Regions from separate parts of the Micromonospora sp. NPDC005686 genome, predicted to be linked through region 2. Evidence: riboswitches for the same ligand, from Rfam matches in the RefSeq annotation. Region 2 holds a riboswitch; the other holds the start of a gene.

Region 1 (3,400 bases), on a different contig from region 2:
GGGCGTGCGCTCGCGCGTTCGGTCCACCCGTGTTCGGTCCGCCCGCGCGTCGCAGGTGCGTCCGCTCGTCGGCGTGCGAGCGTCGGGGCTTGCCCCGGCTCGGCGGGCGTGCGCACACCGGGGCCGCCCGCGCGCGCAGGCACCCATGGCGTTCCACTCAGAGGCAGCGCCCACGATGGGTGGAACGGTATGGGTGTCAAGGAGGCATTGAGACACTCATGGCGTTCCACTCGTCGCCAGATTCAGTCGCGGGTGGAACGCCATAGGTGTCTGCGGGCGGCCTCCTGACGCCCGTGGTGTCTCGGCCGGCCCGGCCCGGCCCGGCCAGACACCGGGTGGCGGTGGCCGGGCCGGGGGCGCGGCGGGGCGAGACTCGGGGCTGCGGGCTGCGGGCGGCGAGCTGGAGGGTGCGGAGGGCGGCGAGCCGAGGGCGCGGATCAGTGGTTTGCTGCGGTGGCACGACGTTCGGCCAGGGCCTGGCGTACCAGGGCGACAGTGGCGTCGGGTCGGCGTAGCACGTCGTCGGCGGTGAACCGGAGTACGACCCACCCGGCCGCGCGCAGCGCGTTCAGGCGCGCCACGTCCCGCCGGAAGTTTGCCCGCTCCCGGTGGTGGTCGCCGTCGTACTCGACCGCGAGGCGGAGAGCCGGCCAGGCCAGGTCCACCCGGGCCACGAAGCGTCCGCCGGCGCGCACCTCGTGCTGGGCGGTGAGCGGGCCGAGACCGGCGTCGAGGAGGAGCAGCCGCAGTCGCGTCTCCATCGGGGACTCGCTCAACGGCTCGGCCAGCGCCAGCACCTCGCGCAGCAGCGGAGCGCCCGGCCAGCCCGGCCGGTCGGCGGCGTAGGCCCGCAGGGCGGGCAGCTTCACGACCCGGCGACGCAGCAGCGCGTCGACGGCGACCAACGCCTCGGCGAGTGAGCCCTGTCGGCCCAGGTCGAACGCGGTACGCAGCGGGGTGGTGACCGGCAGACCGCCGACGAGGGTGCGGTCCCGCTCCGGCAGCGGCGACCGGACCAACCGCAACCGTGGGTGCGGTCGCAGTCGAGCAGCAGTCGGCAGCAGCACGGTGACCGGCGCGTCGCGGGTGAGCACGTCCGCGCCGAACAGCCAGGCGGCGCTGCGCCCCGCCAGCACGCCACCCGGAGGCAGGCGCAACGCCACCGCCTCGCACCACATCCGGTGGTCGTCGGCGCGGTGTCCGTCCCGGTGCACGTACACGTCCGGCAGCAGGCGGATCCACGTCGGCCCGCGCAGCATCGTCCAGGTGAGCAGCCCTTGGGAGACGGCGCGGCCGCCCCGGAACGGCAGGATCGCAAGGTTGCGCGGAACGCGGGCGGGAACGGACATCCGGGCAGCGTGTCGTGAGGAGACGGTCACCCGCTGTCCCAATCCGGCGGACGGCTGGTTCCTGGAAAAACCTCACCCGGCCTTCCGTACGGGCGGGAGGCGTCGTACGGTAGGCCGCAAGTAACCCACGGGAGCCCGGTGCGGACCGGGCTGAGAGGGGGGCTGGGAGCCCCCGACCGTCGAACCTGATCCGGGTAATGCCGGCGCAGGGAGGAGCGTTGCCGTGCTGTCCCTGGGACGACTGCATCTCGTCACCGACACCCGGCCGGGGCGTGACCCGCTCGCCGTGCTGCGTGCCGCCCTGCCGGTGGCCGGCGCCGAACTCGTCGTGCAGGTGCGCGTGGAGGACGACGCCACCGACCGGGAGGCGTACGAGCTGGCGTGCCGGGTGGCGCAGGAGTGCCGGCCGTACGGGGCACAGTGCCTGGTGAACGACCGGCTGCACGTGGCGCTGGCGGTGGGCGCCGCCGGTGGCCACGTCGGCGCGGACGACCTGCCCGTGGCCGCCGCGCGCCGGGTGCTCGGCCCGGACGCCGTGCTGGGCGCGACCGCCCGGGAGCCGGTGGGCGCCCGCGCGGCGGTGGACGCGGGCGCGAGCTACCTGGGCGTGGGCCCGTGTCACGTCACCACGACCAAGTCCGGCCTGCCGGATCCGATCGGCCCCGAGGGGGTACGCGCGGTCGCCGAGGCGGTGGGCGTGCCGATCATCGCGATCGGTGGGGTGACCGCCGCGGGTGTGCCGGCACTGCGGGCGGCCGGGGCGTACGGGGTGGCGGTGGTCGGCGCGCTCAGCACGGCCGCCGATCCCGCACACGCCGCGGCCGAGTTGATGCGGGCGCTGACGTGGTGAGAGAGGGCCCTTCCGCTACCGGAGGCGTTGACAGAGGGCCCGACGTGGCGGTGGTGGGCGCCGGGCCGGTCGGACTCGCCGTCGCGTGGCGGTGCGCGCAGCGCGGACTGCGTGTGGTGGTGCACGACGACCGGCCCGGTTCGGGCGCCTCGTCGGTGGCCGCCGGGATGCTCTCGCCGGTCGCCGAGGCGTACTTCGGTGAGCACGAGCTGACCGCCCTGCTCGTCGGGTCCGCCGCCCGCTGGCCCGGTTTCGCCGCCGAGCTGGCCGAGGCGAGCGGCGTCGACCTCGGCTACCGCACCGAGGGCACGCTCGTCGTCGGGCTCACCGCCGACGACCTGGCCGAGGCGGGGCGGCTGTGGTCGTACCAACGGGGTCTGGGACTGCCGATCACGCCGCTGCGCCCCTCGGAGCTGCGCGACCGCGAGCCGGCGCTGGCGCCGCGCGTGCGCGGTGGCGCGGTGGCCCCCGGCGACCACCAGGTCGACCCGCGCCGGCTGGTCGCGGCGCTGCGCACGGCCGCCGGACGGGCCGGGGTGGAGCTGCGCCCGGCCCGCGTCGGCGCGCTGTCCGAGGTGGACGCCCGGGTCACCGTGGTCGCGGCCGGTTGCGGCGCGGCGGCGCTGACCGGTCTGCCGGTCCGCCCGGTGAAGGGCCAGGTGCTGCGGCTGCGCGCGCCCGGTGGCGGTCCGCCGGCCTTCCGGCACGTGATCCGGGGGTACGCGGACAGCGAGTCGGTCTACCTGGTGCCCCGGGACAGCGGTGAGGTGGTGGTCGGGGCGACAGTCGAGGAGCGCGCGGACACCGAGGTCACCGCCGGCGGGGTGCTGACGCTGCTGCGCGCCGCCGCGGAGCTGGTGCCGGAACTCGTCGAGTACGAGCTGGTGGAGGCCGTCGCCGGGCTGCGCCCCGGTACGCCGGACAACGCGCCGATCATCGGGCCGCTGCCCGGACGGCCGGGGGTGCTCGTGGCCACCGGGCACCACCGGCACGGCATCGTGCTCACCCCGGTCACCGCCGACCTGGTCACCGAGCTGATCGTCACCGGCGAGCCGGATTCCGCGCTCGCCCCCTTCACCCCGGACCGCTTCGGGAAGGAGCGCACGTGGAACTGATCGTCAACGGCACCGGCCGCACGCTGCCCGACGGTGTCACGGTCGCCGAGGTGGTGCGCGCCGTCACCGACCGGGAGCGCGGGCTC
Region 2 (3,400 bases):
TCGTCGCAGATCAGCAGGCGGGGCGCGGTGGCCAGGGCCGTCGCCACGCTCAGCCGCCGCGCCTCCCCACCGGAGAGGGTGTACGGGTTGGCGCCGGCCAGCTTGTCCAGCCGCAGCCGGTGCAGCAACGCGTCCACGGTGGCGGTCACCGCCGCCTCGGACTGACCGGTTCGGCGCGGCCCGAGCGCCAGTTCGTCGCGGACGGTGGCGCTGACGAACTGGTGCTCCGGGTCCTGGAACACCGAGCCGATCCGGCGCACCAGAGCGGGCGCCCGCCAGCGGTGCGGGGGAGTGCGCGCGTCCCGCCCGGCCAGCTCGGCGGACGCGGTGACGGCGCCGGTCCCGGGGCGGAGCAGGCCGCCCAGGAGCAGCGCCAGCGTGGACTTGCCCGCCCCGTTGGGGCCGAGGACGGCGAGCGCCTCGCCGGCGCGTACCCGAAGATCGGTGGGGTTCAGCCGGGGTGGCAGGCCGAGCCGGTCGGCGGTGAGCAGCACGTCGCCGGGCGGCGTGGTGGCGTGCCGGGGCGGCGCGACGTGGCCGGGCACCCAGACCCCGGCGGCGGCCAGCGCGTCGCCGTGCGCGGCGAAGACCACCTCGGGTGGCCCGTCGGCGCGTACCCCGCCGCCGGGTTCCAGCACCACCACCCGGTCGACCAGCGGCAGCGCCTCGGTGATCCGGTGCTCGACCAGGATCATCGTGGTGTCCGGGTCGAGCGCGTTCGCGACGGCGCGGCGGATCAGGGCGGCGCCGCCCGGGTCGAGGTTGGCGGTGGGCTCGTCCAGCAGGAGCAGGCCGGGGCGGAGCGCGAGCGTGCCGGCCAGCGCCAGCCGCTGCTGCTCGCCGCCGCTGAGCGCGGCGGTCGGGCGGTCCCGGGGGTACGGGAAGCCGACCCGGTGCAGCGCCTCGTCGACGCGGGGCCAGATCTCGTCGGCCGGCACGCCCCGGTTCTCCAGCCCGAACGCGACGTCGTCGCCGGAGCGGGCCATCACGAGCTGGGTCTGCGGGTCCTGGAACAGGATGCCGACGCGCTCGCGGGCCTTGCGCGGATCCAGCCCGTCGATCTCGACGGTGCCCTCCTGCTCGCCGGAGTCCTCCGGCAGCAGCCCGGCGAGCGCGGCCAGCAAGGTGCTCTTGCCGGCTCCCGAGGGTCCGAGCAGCAGCACCCGCTCCCCGCTCTCCACCCGCAGATCCACCCCGCGCAGAGCCCACCGCTTGCGTCCCCCGTGCCGCCACCCGAACCCCCGCAGCACCACAGCGCTCACCGCGTCCCCCTCTCCGCTCTCCAGCCTGGGTGATCAAGGAGTTCGCGTCCGGAAAACCGTGCCCGGCGGACGCAAACTCCTTGATCGCCGGGGCGGGGCGGGGAGGGGAGGGCTAGACCAGGGCGCGGTCTCGGCCGGCGGGGAAGCGGTCCAGCACGCCGGTGTTCGCCAGCGCGCGGGTGAGGACGTGCGCGCCCAGGCCGGCGACGATCGTGGCGCTGACGATCGTGATCAGCGCGTACGGGAGGCGGTAGGAGGCGAAGTCGTACGCCTTGTTCCAGTAGACGAAGTCGAAGGTCGCCGCACCGAGACCGGTCAGCGCACCGGCCAGCACCGCCACCGGCAGGCGGAACGAGCGGTACCGGAACGCGGCGAAGGCCAGCTCGGCGCCGATGCCCTGCATCAGGCCCTGGAGGATCACGATGCCCGCCCACTGGCTGCCCAGCAGGGCGGAGACGATCGCGGCAACCGTCTCGCAGTAGAGCGCGGCGCCCGGCTTGCGGATGATCAGGCCGGCGAGCACCGCCGGGATCAGCCACACGCCGTAGAGCACGGCCTGCGCCGGCGGGAAGAACGCGAACGCCGCGTCGGTGGCGCTCCAGAGCAGGCCCCAGGCCCAGAACACGACGCCGAAGGCGACGGCGATGACCGAGGCGACGACGATGTCGACGGTACGCCAGCGGTTGCTGTCGGTGTGGTTCACGGTTGGCTCCCAGTTCGTCGAGGTGAACCAGGAGAAGACGCACGCCGCGCCCGGTGGTCACCGGACGGCGACGCGGCTGGAGGTCGACCGAACTCCCTGCGCTGGCATTACCCAGATCAGGTTCGAGGGTCTGCGGGCACCGGCCCGCACTCTCAGCGCTGTGCGCTCCCCTGTCGGATGTGAAGTTGTCTCGTCGCAGACGCTAGCACCGACGACGGGCCCCGGCCCAGCAGGACGAGTGTCGGTATGGTGGCGATCATGCTGGTGAATGCGCGAGGACTGACGTTCGAGGTACGCGCCGGCGGCCCCGAGGCCGGCGACCCGGTCCTGTTGCTGCACGGCTTCCCGCAGCACTCGGGCGAGTGGGACGCGGTCACGCCCGCGCTGCACGCCGCCGGGCTGCGCACGTACGCGCTCGACCAGCGCGGCTACTCGCCCGGCGCCCGTCCGGCCGGCGTCGGGGCGTACCGGATTCCGGAGCTGGTGGCCGACGCGGCGGCGGTGCTCGACGCGCTCGGGGTGAGCCGCGCGCACCTGGTCGGCCACGACTGGGGCGCGATCGTCGCCTGGGGCCTGGCGGCGGCGCGCCCGGAGCGGGTGCGGACGCTCACCGCGGTGTCGGTGCCGCACCCGGCCGCGATGGGGCACGCGCTCGCCACCGACACGCGGCAGAAGGCCAAGTCCGCCTACATCACGTTGTTCCGCAAGCCCGGTACGGCGGAGAAGGTGCTGCTGGCGTGGAACGCCGCAGTGCTGCGCAAGATGCTCGGCGGGGTGGGCGACGCCGCCGCGGTGGCCCGCTACGCCGAGCCGATGCGCGAGCCGGGGGCGTTGACGGCGGCGCTGAACTGGTACCGCGCGATGACCGGGACGGACATGAAGGCGGTCGCCCCGGTCGGGGTACCCACCACGTTCGTCTGGAGCGACAAGGACGTGGCGATCGGCCGGACGGCCGCGCAGGCCTGCGCCGCGCACGTGACCGGTGACTACCGGTTCGTGACGCTGTCCGGCGTCAGCCACTGGATCCCGGACGAGGCGCCCGGCCCGCTGGCCGAGGCGATCCTCGCCCGGGCGGGAACGGAGGCAGCATGACGGTGAGCGCCGAGGCGTACCTGGCGGTGGCGACCGAGACGATCGGCCGGGTCGCCGCCGAGCAGCGAGGCAACGTGGCCGCCGCGGCCGACCTGATCGCGGCGGCGCTGGGCGCCGACGGTGTGGTGCACGCGTTCGGCACCGGGCACTCCGAGGCGCTGGCCATGGAGATCGCCGGGCGGGCCGGCGGCCTGGTGCCCACCAACCGGATCGCGTTGCGTGACCTGGTGCTGGTCGGCGGCGACCCGGCCGACGTGCTCGGGCCGAAGCTGGAACGCGACCCGGCGGTGGCGCACCGCCTCTACGAGCTGGCGCCGATCCGGCCGCAGGACGTGTTCGTGCT

Evidence for each region. A riboswitch is a leader RNA that binds a small molecule or an ion and turns the genes downstream of it on or off. The one in region 2 is predicted to bind thiamine pyrophosphate.
Region 1: it holds a riboswitch for thiamine pyrophosphate, as region 2 does, so the genes downstream of both, thiE (thiamine phosphate synthase) here and ACFYON_RS15670 (ECF transporter S component) in region 2, are expected to answer to the same signal.

Annotation. Positions count from the first base shown of each region.
Region 1 is NZ_JBIAIY010000002.1:597,702-601,101, forward strand. It holds gene ACFYON_RS06765 (DUF559 domain-containing protein) at 438-1,349, opposite strand; TPP riboswitch at 1,467-1,578, shown strand; gene thiE (thiamine phosphate synthase) at 1,573-2,199, shown strand; gene thiO (glycine oxidase ThiO) at 2,193-3,314, shown strand; gene thiS (sulfur carrier protein ThiS) at 3,305-3,400, shown strand, end outside.
Region 2 is NZ_JBIAIY010000006.1:78,478-81,877, forward strand. It holds gene ACFYON_RS15665 (ABC transporter ATP-binding protein) at 1-1,262, opposite strand, end outside; gene ACFYON_RS15670 (ECF transporter S component) at 1,375-1,965, opposite strand; TPP riboswitch at 2,041-2,147, opposite strand; gene ACFYON_RS15675 (alpha/beta fold hydrolase) at 2,224-3,057, shown strand; gene ACFYON_RS15680 (sugar isomerase domain-containing protein) at 3,054-3,400, shown strand, end outside.